3 regions of the Pseudomonas sp. NY15463 genome follow, and region 2 is predicted to be linked to each of the others. Evidence: predicted binding sites of a transcription regulator. Region 2 holds the regulator's gene; each other region holds the start of a gene.

Region 1 (4,921 bases), on a different contig from region 2:
AGAACCTCAAGGACATCTATCCCGGCGCCAACCTGCGCATCGAGCCGGGCCTGCAGGATGTGACGCTCAACGGCGAGCAACGCATCGTTTCGTTCGCGCCAGTCAGCGGCCTGCCGTCGGCGCAGTGGTATATCGGCCTGTCGATCGACAAGGACAAGGCGTATGCAGGGCTCAGCCAGTTCCGCACCTCGGCGATCATCGCCATGCTTGTGGCCGTGGCCGCCATCGCCGGCCTGCTGGGCTTGCTGATCCCGGTCCTGATGCGTCCGTTGACCACCATGGGTCGCGCCATGCAGGACATCGCCGAAGGCGAAGGCGACCTCACCCGGCGCCTGACGGTGGCCAACAAGGACGAGTTCGGGGAACTGGCGGCTGCGTTCAACCGCTTCGTCGAACGGATTCACGCCTCGATCACCGAGGTGTCTTCCGCCACCCGTCTGGTGCACGACCTGTCGGAAAAGGTCGTGGGCGCCTCCAATGCATCGCTCAGCGGCTCTGAAGAGCAAAGCATGCGCACCAACAGCGTCGCCGCCGCGATCAACGAGCTCGGCGCCGCGACGCAGGAAATCGCGCGCAACGCCGCCGACGCCTCGCAGCACGCCAGTGGCGCCAGCGAGCAAGCCCACGATGGCCGCGAGGTCGTGGAGCAAGCGATCAGCGCCATGACGGCTCTCTCCCAGCGCATCAGCGAGTCCTGCGAGCAGATCGAGACGCTCAATGCCAGCACCGACGAAATCGGCAAGATCCTCGACGTGATCAAGGGCATCTCCCAGCAAACCAACCTGCTGGCACTCAACGCAGCCATCGAGGCGGCACGCGCTGGCGAGGCCGGTCGCGGCTTTGCAGTGGTCGCCGACGAGGTGCGTAACCTGGCCCACCGTACCCAGGAATCGGCCGAAGAGATCCACCGCATGATCACCAGCCTGCAAGTCGGCTCGCGCGAAGCGGTGCACACCATGAACACCAGCCAGGTGTCCAGCGAGCAGACCGTGCAGGTCGCCAACCAGGCCGGTGAACGCCTGGCCAGCGTGACCCTGCGCATCGGCGAGATCGACGGCATGAACCAGTCGGTGGCCACCGCCACCGAGGAACAGACCGCCGTGGTCGAAAGCCTGAACCTGGACATCACCCAGATCAACGCGCTGAACCAGCAGGGGGTGGAAAACCTCAACGAAACCTTGCGCCACTGCGACGCCCTCAGCCAACAGGCCGGACGTCTGAAGCAGCTGGTGGGCAGCTTCAGGATCTAAGCGCCCGTAAGGGCCGCAACCCGCGCGGGCAGGTGCTCTGCCCGCGCGACGGTCAGCAGCTTGTTATAACCTAATAACCAACAAGTCTATTTGGCTATAAAAAAATCTATATGCTGGCAAGCATCCGATCACGGGCAAGCTGAGCACTCGAGTAGCGTATGGATGTAGGTTCTTTCGGTTTCACCCTTGCAGGACTGATAGTGGGTTTCATCGTCGGCATGACCGGCGTCGGCGGCGGTTCGCTGATGACCCCGATCCTGCTGTGGTTCGGCATCAACCCTGCCACCGCCGTGGGCACCGACCTGCTCTACGCAGCTATCACCAAGGCCAGCGGTGTCTGGGTGCACGGACGTAACAAGAACATTGACTGGAAGATCACCGGCTGGCTGAGCCTGGGCAGCGTGCCGGCCGCAGCGCTGACGCTGTGGTTCCTCAGCACCCTGCACGCCGACACCTCCGCGCTCAACGCGATCATCAAGCAGGGCCTGGCCGTGGTCCTGATCCTCACCGCCCTGGCGATCCTGTTCAAGTCCCACTTGCAGGCGTTCGCCAACCGGCACGCTGGCGACCACTACCACCTCAGCGACCGGACCTTGAACGTGCTGACCGTCATCACCGGCGTCGTGCTGGGGGTGATGGTCACGCTGACCTCCATCGGTGCGGGCGCGCTAGGCACCGTAGCACTGTTCCTGCTCTACCCGTTCCTGGTCACCCGCCGCCTGGTGGGCACCGAGATCGCCCATGCCGTACCCCTGACCCTGGTGGCCGGCCTTGGCCATGCCGGCATGGGCAACATGGACTGGTCGCTGCTGGGCTACCTGCTGCTGGGTTCGCTGCCAGGCATCTACCTGGGCAGCCACTTGACCGGGCGCATCTCCGACCGCGTGCTGCGTCCATGCCTGGCGACCATGCTGCTGCTGATCGGTTACAAGCTGGCCTTCTGAGCACAGGCCGCAGGGGCTGCGCAGAGCAGCGCGCAGCCCCTGCGGCGCTGGCGGTCGGCGCTGTAGCCGGGCAGTAACAGCGTTTTGCCACCCTTAATTGCCCCCGCAACCATTCGTCACTAGTTCAACTGCCACCTAACAGGGAAGTTGAACATGACAGATCTTTCACGTCGTTCACTGGTTGGGCTGGGCTTGAGCCTGCCGCTGCTCGGTCAACTGAGCTGGGCCAGCCAGACACCAACGTCGGCCTCGCAGGACGGCCCGGTACAGATCAATTTCAACGAAAGTCCTTGGGGCCCCTGCAGCGCCGCACGCAAGGCGATGCAGGACGGTATCGCGCAGAGCGGCCGCTACCCCTACAAGGCCCAGTACCGGCTGATCGACCTGTTCGCCGAGCGCCACGACCTGCCGTCAGCGCACGTGGGCGTCTTCTGCGGCTCGAAGCTCGCGTTGCAGCACGCCGTCATGGCCTTTACCGGCCCACGCAGTCTGGTGATCGCCGAACCGTCCTACGAAGCCCCAGTCGAAGCAGCCAAAGGCCACGGCGCACCGGTGCATAGCGTGCCGCTGAACAAGCACCATGCCCACGACATCGACGCCATGCTCGCAGCCGACGCTCAGGCCGGGATGATCTACGTGTGCAACCCCAACAACCCCACCGGCACCCTTACACCACGCCGCGACATCGAGCGCCTGCTGATGCGCAAGCCGGCCGGCAGCGTGGTGGTGATCGATGAGGCTTATATTCATTTCAGCGACGCGCCAAGCTGCCTGGATCTGGTCAAGGAACATCCCGACCTGCTGGTGCTGCAAACCTTCTCCAAGCTCTATGGCATGGCCGGCGCACGCCTGGGCCTGGCCATCGGTCAAGCACCGCTGTTGGCCAGGCTCGAAGTATTCGACGGCGACAACGTCGCCCCCGCCTCAACGCTGCTGGCAGGCTTGGCCAGCCTGCAAGATCCCCAACTCGTGGCGCAGCGCAAGCGTGACAACGCGCGCCTGCGCGATCACACCATCGCCTGGCTGGGCGAGCGCGGCTGGCGCTGCACCGCCTCCCATGCCAACTGCTTCATGATCGACTTACGCAGTCACGCACAACCGCTGATCGAGCGCCTGGCACGCGAGCAGGTGCTGGTGGGCCGTGTGTGGCCAAGCTGGCCGCACTGGATGCGCGTAAGCGTCGGTGACGAGAACGACATGCGGCGCTTTCGCGAAGCGTTCGCCAAGGTGACCGCTGGCTGAGGCCAGCGCGTTGCCGAGGGTTTCGATCGGCACCCTGACCTGAAGATCAAGACAATCGCTCACATTCTTGTACACGAAATTTCTACTAAAGGTTTATATTCGAGCCGCCGAAACAGACATAGATAGCAACAGGCCAGCCTGCCTCGAATTCGGCCTTGCGTTCCTCCACTCTCCCGGATGGGTGTCTCGATGAAGATAAAAAATAAACTGGTCCTGGCCTTCGTGCTGGTGGCCTTTATCCCGGTTGCATTGGTGGGCGGTATCTCGGTGCTGAATATCCGGGCCGATGCAGTGGATCAATTCCTCGACAGCAGCACCCGTGAAATTCGCCAGATCGACGGCAACATGCGGCAATTCTTCGACGCGACGTTGCAGAACGTCGATCAAATGTCCAAGGATCCTGTATACAATTCGGTCGATACACTTAAAGACTACACAGCGGCCGATGCGCCCAGCAAACCGATGCCGGCCAGCGCACAGCGGGTCATCGACGCCTTTGCCCGCTACGGCACCACCCACCCGGCCGCCGCGATCCTGTCCATCGGCCTGGAAGACGGCACCTACGCCAAATGGCCCGACGACCCGCAACTGGCCAAATACGATCCGCGTGCCCGCCCCTGGTACAAGGCCGCGATGGCCACCCCCGACAAGACCGTACGCACGGCAGCCTACTACTACGACAAGGATGACGTCGCCCTGGTCGGAACTGCCCGCGCGCTACTCGATCCGGCCGGCAAGCCCCGTGGCGTGTTCGTGGTCAGCGTATCGCTGAAAAACCTCACCGAGCTGATCAAGAGCATCAAGCTGGGCGACAGCGGCTACGTGATGCTGATCGAAGACAGCACGGTGCTGGTCGACCCACGCGATGCCGAGCATAGCTTCAAACAGCTCAAGGACCTCGGCGCACCTTACGCACAACTGGCAGCCACCGCACAGGGCTCCACCGAGGTGGTGATCGACGGCGTGCGCTACATGGCCAATGTCTGGACTTCGCCAGGCCTGGGCTGGCGTTTCGTCGGGCTGATCGAGTACAACGAGGTGATGGCCGCCGCCACCCACATGACCTACACCATCACGGTCATCGTGCTGGTGCTGGCACTGGTCTTCGCCTTGATAGCGGCAGCCTTCTCGCGAGTGATCGTCAAACCGATCAGCCAAGTCAGCGTTGGCCTGCAATCGATCGCCGAAGGCGAAGGCGACCTGCGCCGCGACCTGCAGGTTCAGGGCCGCGACGAAACGGCTGAGTTGGCCGGCTGGTTCAACAAGTTCCTTGCGGCCATTCGCCAGTTGATCCAGCGCATTGGCGCGGCCTCCACCAACCTTCACGAAGCGTCCAAGGCCAACAGCGCCATGGCCGGTGACATGAACGAGGCAGCAGGACGCCAGCGCGAGGCCGTCGAGCTGGTATCGACCGCCTTCAACGAAATGGTCGCCACTGCCAACGAAGTGGCGCGCTCTTGCAGCAGCGCAGCTGACGCCGCCGAG
Region 2 (4,921 bases):
GCAAGAGTCAAGATACCGCCGCGCTCGTGGCAGCAGTGCGTGTCGGATTGTGTCGCGCCATCGTGCAAAGCATTGTCGGCATTGAGTCCGAGCTACCTGTCATTACGCTTGAGCCAAGGTTGGAACAAATCTTGCTCAATAGTCTGCAAAGGGCCGGGCAGGGTCAGGAAGATGGTGTTCTTCTTGAGCCAAGCATGGCCGAAAAGCTTCAGCGTTCGCTGATCGAGGCAGCCCAGCGTCAGGAAATGCAGGGCCAGCCCGCCATCTTGCTGGTGGCCGGGCCGATTCGCGCGATGCTGTCACGTTTCGGTCGCCTGGCTGTACCGAATTTGCATGTTTTGGCGTATCAGGAAATACCTGACAACAAGCAAGTCACCATCGTTGCCACCGTGGGCCCAAATGGCTGAGGTAGTGGGTTATGCAAGTTAAGCGTTTTTTCGCCGCTGATATGCGTCAGGCCATGAAGCTGGTCCGTGATGAGCTGGGCTCCGATGCCGCCATCATCGGTAACCGGCGCATCGCTGGCGGTGTCGAGCTGACGGCCGCGCTGGACTACAAGCTGTCTGCCCTGGCCCCGCGCGTGCCCAACGCCGAGCTGGAGGATGAGCTGCGCAAGACCCAGTCGCGCATCGTCACCGCCCAGGCCGAAATCGAAAATCGCAGCGAGGCGCTCGAGGGCAACCGCCAGTTATTCGCCGGGCTGTCGCTGACGGCTTCGGAGCCCTTGGTGGAGCCACACGTCGAGGCGCCGGCAGCGGTCGCGCCGACTGCGCCTGCGCCAGTCGATCCACGCTTGTTCGATGCCATGCGCTCTGAGTTGTCTGGCCTGCGCGAGTTGCTCGAAGTACAGCTCGGCTCGCTGGCCTGGAGCCAGCTACAAGGCAGCAAGCCGCAGCAGGCCAACCTGTGGCGTCGTCTGCAGCGCCTGGGCCTGTCGGGTGGGCTGGCCCGCGAGTTGCTCGAACTCACGGCTGAAATCGACGAGCCACGCCAGGCCTGGCGTATGGTCCTGGCGCACCTGGCGCGCATGATCGAGGTGCCTGAGATCGAGCCGATCGAAGAAGGTGGCGTCATCGCCATGGTCGGTCCGGCCGGCATGGGCAAGACCACCACCCTGGCCAAGCTCGCCGCGCGTTACGTGCTCAAGTACGGCGCGAACAACCTGGCGCTGGTGAGCATGGACAGCTTCCGTATCGGTGCGCAAGAGCAGCTCAAGACCTTGGGTCGAATCCTCAATGTGCCGGTGACCTACGTTGATCCGGGCGAGTCCCTGGCACAGGCGCTCGAGCCGCTGCTGCGCAAGCGCGTGGTGCTGATCGACACCGCTGGCTTGCAGGCCAGTGACCCAGCACTGCGCATGCAGCTCGAAACCCTGGCCGGGCGTGGTATCGCTTCGAAGAATTACTTGGTGCTGGCCACTACCAGTCAAAAACAGGTGCTCACCGCCGCTTACCATAGCTACAAGCGCTGCGGCCTGGCCGGGTGCATCCTGACCAAACTTGATGAGACGGCTTGTCTTGGCGAAGTGCTGAGCCTGGCCATTAGTCACGAACTGCCCGTTGCCTATCTCACCGATGGGCCGCGCATTCCTGACGACCTGCAACTCCCTCGCAAGCACCAACTGGTCAGTCGTGCAGTGAGCGTGCAGATGCAGGACGAGCCCAGCGAGGAGGCCATGGCTGACATGTTCGCTGATCTCTACCAGAACCCTGGCAAACGGGCGGGTTGAGGGTGAATACTGTGCAAAGTACCTACATCCTGGGGTCGAGCGTAAAGCCCCTCATGTGGCTTGGGTCCAAGCGAGACAAGGTAAACAACAGACATGGGTAGCATGCATCCCGTACAGGTGATCGCCGTGACTGGCGGCAAAGGTGGCGTCGGCAAGACCAACGTTTCAGTGAACCTGTCCCTGGCGTTGGCCGAGCTGGGGCGCAGGGTCATGCTGCTCGACGCCGACCTGGGCCTGGCTAACGTCGACGTGCTGCTCGGACTCACCCCCAAGCGTACCCTGGCTGACGTCATCGAAGGACGTTGTGAGCTGCGTGATGTGCTCTTGCAAGGGCCGGGCGGGGTGCGCATCGTGCCGGCTGCCTCTGGCACGCAAAGCATGGTGCACCTGGCGCCGGCGCAGCACGCGGGGTTGATCCAGGCGTTCAGCGAGATCGGCGACAATCTCGACGTGCTGGTCATCGACACCGCTGCAGGTATTGGTGACTCGGTAGTCAGTTTCGTGCGTGCGGCGCAGGAAGTGTTGTTGGTAGTGTGCGATGAACCCACTTCGATCACCGACGCCTATGCGTTGATCAAGCTGCTCAACCGCGACTACGGCATGAACCGTTTCCGCGTGCTGGCCAACATGGCCCAGAGCCCCCAGGAAGGGCGCAACCTGTTCGCCAAATTGACCAAGGTCACGGACCGTTTCCTGGACGTCGCCCTACAATACGTCGGTGCCGTGCCTTACGACGAATGCGTTCGCAAGGCGGTACAGAAGCAGCGGGCGGTCTACGAGGCCTTCCCTCGGTCCAAGTGTGCGCTGGCCTTCAAGGCCATCGCGCAGAAGGTCGATAGCTGGCCGCTGCCTGCCAACCCGCGTGGACATCTTGAATTCTTCGTCGAGCGTCTAGTGCAACCGACCAGTGCGGGGCCAGTTCTATGAATGCGAGCGGTTTCAAGATGTACAGCAAGGCTGCCAAGGATGCGCAGTACGAGCTGGTGGAGCGCTACGCGCCGCTGGTCAAGCGTATCGCTTACCACCTGCTGGCGCGTTTGCCGGCCAACGTGCAGGTCGAGGATCTGATCCAGGCAGGCATGATTGGCCTGCTGGAAGTCGCCAATAAATACGATGCCAGCAAAGGTGCCAGTTTCGAGACCTATGCCGGTATTCGTATCCGTGGCGCGATGCTCGACGAGGTGCGCAAGGGGGATTGGGCACCGCGTTCGGTACACCGCAACACGCGCATGGTCAGCGACGCGATTCGCTGTGTCGAGGCAAGAACAGGCCGCGACGCTAAAGATCACGAGGTTGCTGCCGAACTCCAATTGAGTCTCGACGATTACTACGGGATTCTGAACGACACCTTGGGCAGCCGCCTATTCAGTTTCGACGATCTTTTGCAGGACGGCGAACACGAAGGGTTGCACGAGGACGGAGCGAGTGGGCAGTTGGAGCCGTTGCGCGATCTGGAGGACGAACGTTTCCAGTCAGCGCTGGCCGATGCGATCGCCAACCTGCCGGAGCGTGAACGCCTGGTCCTGGCGCTGTACTACGACGAAGAGCTGAACCTCAAGGAAATCGGTGAGGTCCTGGGGGTCAGCGAGTCGCGGGTCAGCCAGCTGCATAGCCAGTGTGCCGCGCGCTTGCGCAGCCGCCTGGGGGAATGGCGGGCGCGTTGAACGCAGGTTCGATGCAGTCGTTTTTTGTGGTGCCGAATTGATTGAGCGCGCGCTCGGCGCCGAGCGCGTTTAAGACTGCTTGGAGGTCTAATTGAACAAAGAAATGAAAATCCTCATCGTTGACGACTTTTCGACGATGCGGCGGATCATCAAGAACCTGTTGCGTGACCTGGGCTTCACCAACACCGACGAGGCCGATGATGGCGTCACGGCTCTGCCGATGCTCGAGGCCGGTCACTATGACTTCCTGGTGACCGACTGGAACATGCCTGGCATGTCCGGCATCGACCTGCTGCGCAAGGTCCGCGCTCACGAGCGCCTCAAGGGTATGCCAGTGCTGATGGTGACCGCCGAGGCCAAGCGCGACCAGATCATCGAAGCGGCCCAGGCTGGCGTCAATGGCTATGTGGTCAAGCCTTTTACCGCCCAGGTGCTCAAAGAAAAGATCGAAAAGATCTTCGAACGCGTCAACGGCTGAGTCACGTCAGGGGGCGCCATGGAGTCAACCAACAACTCTCTGGGTGAGTTCGAATCAACCCTGAAAAAGCATGCCCAGGAACTGGTCGAGAGCCTTGAGCGCGGCCGGTTCGGCGAGGCGGTACAGCTGATACACCAGCTGAACCAGACCCGCGACCGTGGGCTGTATCAGGAGGTCGGCAAGCTCACCCGTGAACTGCACAGTGCAATCGTCAGCTTCCAGATCGACCCGGCCATGCCGCAGGCCGAGGAAGTCTCGCAGATAACCGATGCCACCGAGCGCCTCTCCTACGTGGTGCGCCTTACCGAAGGCGCAGCCAACCGCACCATGGACTTGGTGGAGGAGAGCACGCCGGTGCTCAACGACTTGTCTGCCGAGGCGCAGGCACTGTCGGTCGACTGGCAGCGATTCATGCGTCGCGAAGTGGCTGCGCCGGAATTCCGTGAGCTGGTCAAGCGCGTCGACAGTTTCCTGGCGCAGAGCGCGGAAGGTAACCGTAAGGTTGCCGGCCACCTCAACGACATTCTGCTTGCGCAGGATTATCAGGATCTCACCGGCCAGGTGATCAAGCGAGTGACCTCGCTGGTCACCGAAGTCGAAAGCAATCTGCTCAAGCTCGTGCTGATGGCGAGTCAAGTCGATCGGTTTGCCGGTATCGAACATGACCACCAGCAGCTTCGCGCTGAAAAAGATGAAGAAAAACATCCGACTCGGGGTGAAGGTCCGCAGATTCATGCCGATAAGCGTGAAGACGTGGTGTCCGGTCAGGACGACGTCGACGATCTGCTGTCCAGCCTGGGTTTTTAAGGAGCACGTTTAATGAGCTTCGGCGCCGATGAAGAAATCCTCCAGGATTTCCTGGTAGAAGCCGGCGAAATCCTCGAGCAACTGTCCGAGCAACTGGTCGAGCTGGAAAGCCGGCCTGATGATGCGGACCTGCTCAATGCGATTTTCCGCGGTTTCCACACTGTAAAAGGGGGCGCCGGCTTCCTTCAGCTGCATGAGCTGGTGGAGTGCTGTCACATCGCCGAGAACGTGTTCGACATCCTG
Region 3 (4,921 bases), on a different contig from region 2:
GGTGAGGCACGGGTGGGTCAGACCACGAAACGCGTGACCAGTTGATTGAGGTTGACCGCCAATTGCGACATCTCGCTGCACGCGCTTGCGGTCTGGCTCGCGCCGGCGGCGCTTTGCGAGGCGAGATCGCGGATGCGCAAAAGGTTCTGGTCCACTTCACGCGCTACATGCGATTGCTCTTCAGACGCCGTCGCGATCTGCAGGTTACGCTCATTGATTTGCGTGATCGCGCTGGCGATCTCATCCAGGGAGCTGCTGGCTTGCTGGGCGATACCCAAAGACTGGTTGGCCAAGTCACGGCTGGTGTTCATCGCCTGCACGGCATTCTCGGAGTCGGCTTGAATCGTCGCGATCATCTGCTCGATCTCTTGCGTCGACAGCTGGGTGCGATGCGCCAACGCCCTGACTTCGTCTGCGACCACTGCAAAGCCACGCCCCTGTTCACCCGCGCGTGCCGCTTCGATTGCCGCGTTGAGGGCCAGCAGGTTGGTTTGCTCGGCAATGCCACGGATGACTTCCACGACTTTGGAGATATCTTGCGCGCGCTCCGACAACCCTTGGATCTGTTCGCTGGTCTGCTCGACGTTACCGCTCAGGCGCTGGATCGACTTCAAGGTCTGCGCGACCCGCTCCTGGCCGCTTTGGGTAAAGCCTTGGGTACGTTTGGAGTCTTGAGAGGCGGATTCTGCATTGCGGGCGACCTCATCCACCGCTGCGCTCATCTCGGTCACTGCCGTCGCGGCTTGATTGACCTCGTCGTTTTGCGCGACCAGGCCGCGGCTCGACGCTTCCGTGACCGCTGTCATTTCCTCGGAGGCCGAGGCCAGCTGTGTCGAAGAGTCCGATATCTGGACAATCGTATTGCGCAGGTTTTGCTGCATCTGCGCCAATGCCTGGAGCAGTCTGCCGGCTTCATCGGTCCCGCTGGCCTGCACGTCCTTCGACAGGTCGCTGTTGGCGATGCGCTCGGCCACGGACAATGCAGCACTGATTGGCGAGGTAATGCTTCGGGTCAGCACCAAGGCCAGGCCGATCGTCAGCAGCACCACTGCGACAATGATGGCGATAACCAGCCAGCGACCTGATGAATAGATGTAGGTCGCAGTCTCGCCGGCTTGCGCGGCACCTTTGTTGTTGAAGTCGGTGAGTGCCTGGATCTGCTCTTCCATGCCGCTGGTCAACGGGCGAATACGTGTGGCGACCAGATTGACCGCCCCGGGAATGTCGCCAGCCTGCATCATGGGCTCGAGCAGATCCAACTGCTGTTGATAGGCCTGCGCGCTGGTTTTCACGGCAGAGAACAAGGTGCGCTCCTGATCGCTGGCAATGAGCGGCTCGTAATTGGTGACGGCATCTGCCATCACCTGACGATAGTCAGGAAAGTTTGCGATGGTTTTCTGCAGGCTTTGCGGGTCCGCCAGCGCGCGCTGCGTTTCCAAGCGCAGGCGAAGCATCGAAGCGTTCATTATCGCGGTTTGGCGAATACTGGCCATCCAGTTCTGCTCGACGTCTTTTTCGATGTCACGCAGCTTGCTCATCTGGACCACTGCGAAAATACCCAGCACAACCACGAGCGCTACGATCAGCGAGAAAAAAAGCGCAGCTCGGGGCGCCAAGTTGAGGTTTCTTACATTCACGGGCGGTCTCCAGAGGATGGGCGGTTCAGCACTTGGAAAGCTATCGGCTCGGCCCACAAAAAAATGAGATGCCGTCGTGGCTTTTCAGCAAGGGCCTGATGGGCGTCAAGACGTCGAGCTGTGCCCACAACCGTTTATGCGGGCTTAAGCCAAGGCGATCACCCATCACCGGTTAATCGACCTGTACGGGATGATGTGATCGTACAACCAATGTGGATTTATCCGATTTTCAGGCCGTAGCGTCGCGAACAAGATTATGTTGTACGACGACCTATCACTTGGTACTCTCCTTGTTGAAACAATTTGTCTCAATTGACCCTGCCGGTCCTTGAGCCAAATCACCACACCTCTAAAAACAAAAGCCAGGTGAACCATGAAGATCAAAGGCATCCGTTGGTGGATGGTCAGCCTTGTCACGGCTGGACTCGTCGTCAACTACCTCGCCCGCAACACGCTGTCGGTGGCCGCGCCCACCTTGATGAGCGACCTTTCCATCAGTACCGAGCAATACGCCAAGATCGTCGCCGCCTGGCAGGTTTGCTACGCGTTGATGCAGCCGATCGCCGGCTGGTTCATCGACTTCATCGGCACCAAGCTGGGTTTTGCCGTGTTCGCCCTGGCATGGTCGGTGGCCTGTGCGGGCGCGGCGTTGGCCTCGGGCTGGCAGAGCATGGCATTCATGCGTGGGTTGCTGGGCATGACCGAGGCGGCCGGGTTGCCGGCCGGGGTCAAGGCGACCACCGAATGGTTCCCGGCCAAGGAGCGCTCGGTGGCCATTGGTTGGTTCAACATCGGTTCTTCCCTCGGTGCATTGCTGGCGCCACCGCTGGTGGTGTGGGCGATCCTGCACAGTGGCTGGCAGTTGGCATTCGTGCTGGTGGGCGTTTCTGGCATCGTTTGGACCCTGCTGTGGATGCTGCTTTACAAGCACCCGCGGGACCAGAAGCGCTTGAGCAACGAGGAGCGCGACTACATCCTGTCTGGCCAGGAAGCGCACTTCAAACAAGAAGCCCGTGAGAAGGGCGCCTGGAAGCGGATTTTCAAGACCCGCAACTTCTACGCCATCGCCTCGGCACGCATCCTGTCGGAGCCGGCCTGGCAGACCTTCAACGCCTGGATTCCGCTGTACCTGATGACCGAGCGACACATGAACATCAAGGAAGTGGCGATGTTCGCCTGGTTGCCGTTCCTGGCGGCCGATATCGGCTGCGTGCTGGGCGGCTACCTCAGCCCGCTGTTCCATCGTTACTTCAAGGTCTCGCTGTTCACCTCGCGCAAGATGGTGCTGGTGTTCGGTGCCAGCTGCATGATCGGGCCGGCCTGCATCGGCCTGGTGGAAAGCCCCTACACTGCCATTCTTCTGCTGTGCATCGGTGGCTTCGCTCACCAGACGCTGTCTGGAGCACTGTATTCGATCACGTCGGACTCCTTCAGCAAGGACCAGGTGGCCACCGCCACCGGCATGGGTGGGATGTGCGGCTACCTGGGGGCGGCGGTGTTCACCCTGGTGTTCGGCGTGCTGGTCACGCAAATCGGCTACAGCCCGCTGTTCGTGGTGCTGGCAGTGTTCGACGTGATCGCCGCGTTGCTGGTGTGGAAGGTGGCGCGCGAGGTGTTGGCCGAACCGGCCAAGCCGGCTGTGCCGGTGAGCGCTGAGGCGTTGGCATAATCGCTGCGGCCCATCGTGGAACACCCCGCGATGGGCCGCACAGGCACTGTGTTCACTCAGGCTGGTACTGCACGCTGAACCCCAAGCTCATGCCTTGCCCTGGCTGCAACAGCCGCAAGCCTGGCCGCCCTGGCAAGTGATGGGCATTGACCGGGTGGCTGACCGGCTCGAAGCAGAAGAAATCCTTGCCCTCTGGGCAGAACAGCAGAAAGTGCTCAGTGCCGCTGGCGCTGCAACGCAGGCGATAGCCCGGTTGTTCGATGATGCAGTGTCCTGGCCAGCCCCCGAAGCCATGATCGACTGTTCTGGCAGGTAACGGGCCCATGGGCTCGAACTGCCAGTCATCGGGCAGCGAAGCCTGGCGCGACGGCAACTGATCCTGCTCAGCCAGCCATACATGCTGCGCCGCCGCTTGTAAGCGGGTCTGGGCGTGGCGCGGGAAGTAGGGGTGCAGCCCCAGGCCAAACCAATTCGCTACCTCGCCCAGCGCGGTCACCTCTAGCGCCAGGTTCAGGCAGCCCTCATGCAGCGTCACCTCCAGCGTCGCCCGGTAGGCGAACGGCACCTGGGTTTCGAGAGTCAGCCGCGCGCGTTGTTCGCTGTGGTGCTCGACGTGCCAGGCCTGCTGCCAGGCGCTACCGTGGATCGGATAGGGGTCGTGCTCGGTGTTGGGGGGCAGGGCCTGCCAGCCATCGGGGCGAGCAAAGCCCCCTTCGCCGATGCGGTTGGACCAAGGCACCAAGGGGTAGCAGCCCAGGCGGCGTGGGGTGCCGGCAGCCAGCGCTGCGGCATCGCTGTGGCGCAGCAGGGCCTGCCCGGTGCGCTTCGCCGTCCAGTTGACCAGGCTGGCGCCTATGTCGGGGGCCAGACTCAAGCGGGTCAGGCGGTCTTGCAGGTGCAGCAGGGGCACGGCCATCGAAGGCTCCTTGTCACACAGGGGTCAGTTGGCTCGGCGGTAGGTCAGCAGCACGATGCCGCACACCACCACGGCGCCGCCGATCAGTTGCAGGCTACCCAGCTGCTGGTCGAGCAACGCCCAGCCCAGTAGCAAGGTGGCGATGGGTTCGACGTTCATCACCGGTGCGTTCTGCGCCATGTTCAGCCGTGGCACGCAGACGAACAGCAACGTGAAGGCCACGCCGTACAGCACCACCAGGCTGGCCAGGGCCGCCCAGCCGGCAGGGCTGGTCGGAGGTGATAAGCCCGCAGGCATCACGCCGCTGGCGCCGGCCACCAGCATGCTGGTGAACACGATCAGCAAGGTCAGCAAGCTGCGCACCGGGCCGCGCACCTCGGCCAGTTTGTGGTCGGTTATCCACAGGCCGCAGGCGAACGCACAGGCCGCGCCAAAGGCCAGGCTCACGCCCAGCGCCCAGTGCGGGTTGGCCTCAGCGCCGTCGGCCAGACGTGCCGGCACATCCAGCGCCAGCACTAGGCCGCAGAGGATCAGGCCCATGAATAGCACGGTGCGGCCAGTGGGACGCGCACCACCCAGGGCCCAAGTGAGCAGCGCCAGCAGCATCGGGAAGGTATTGCCCACCAGCAGCGCCAGGGCCACCGGAATGCGTGCCACTGCCGAATACAGGCACAGGCTCTGGGTGGCGATCAGCAGGCC

Evidence for each region. The regulator FliA, encoded in region 2, starts transcription of late flagellar genes. The targets are predictions, from matches to a motif close to CTAAAGTTTNNNNNNNNNNNGCCGNTAA.
Region 1: ACNFIC_RS14915 (methyl-accepting chemotaxis protein) is a predicted target of FliA. The motif match lies at 3,523-3,550, and genes of this name have one in related genera.
Region 3: ACNFIC_RS08525 (methyl-accepting chemotaxis protein) is a predicted target of FliA. The motif match lies at 1,678-1,705, and genes of this name have one in related genera.

Annotation. Positions count from the first base shown of each region.
Region 1 is NZ_JBLUQD010000005.1:360,202-365,122, reverse strand. Features, by position in the region: gene mcpA (methyl-accepting chemotaxis protein McpA) at 1-1,250, shown strand, start outside; gene ACNFIC_RS14925 (sulfite exporter TauE/SafE family protein) at 1,409-2,194, shown strand; gene ACNFIC_RS14920 (pyridoxal phosphate-dependent aminotransferase) at 2,348-3,436, shown strand; gene ACNFIC_RS14915 (methyl-accepting chemotaxis protein) at 3,626-4,921, shown strand, end outside.
Region 2 is NZ_JBLUQD010000007.1:316,212-321,132, reverse strand. Features, by position in the region: gene flhA (flagellar biosynthesis protein FlhA) at 1-407, shown strand, start outside; gene flhF (flagellar biosynthesis protein FlhF) at 419-1,729, shown strand; gene fleN (flagellar synthesis regulator FleN) at 1,823-2,656, shown strand; gene fliA (RNA polymerase sigma factor FliA) at 2,653-3,393, shown strand; gene ACNFIC_RS19335 (chemotaxis response regulator CheY) at 3,497-3,871, shown strand; gene ACNFIC_RS19330 (protein phosphatase CheZ) at 3,890-4,678, shown strand; gene ACNFIC_RS19325 (chemotaxis protein CheA) at 4,691-4,921, shown strand, end outside.
Region 3 is NZ_JBLUQD010000003.1:144,645-149,565, forward strand. Features, by position in the region: gene ACNFIC_RS08525 (methyl-accepting chemotaxis protein) at 18-1,616, opposite strand; gene ACNFIC_RS08530 (MFS transporter) at 2,011-3,306, shown strand; gene ACNFIC_RS08535 (aldose 1-epimerase) at 3,359-4,222, opposite strand; gene ACNFIC_RS08540 (EamA family transporter) at 4,247-4,921, opposite strand, start outside.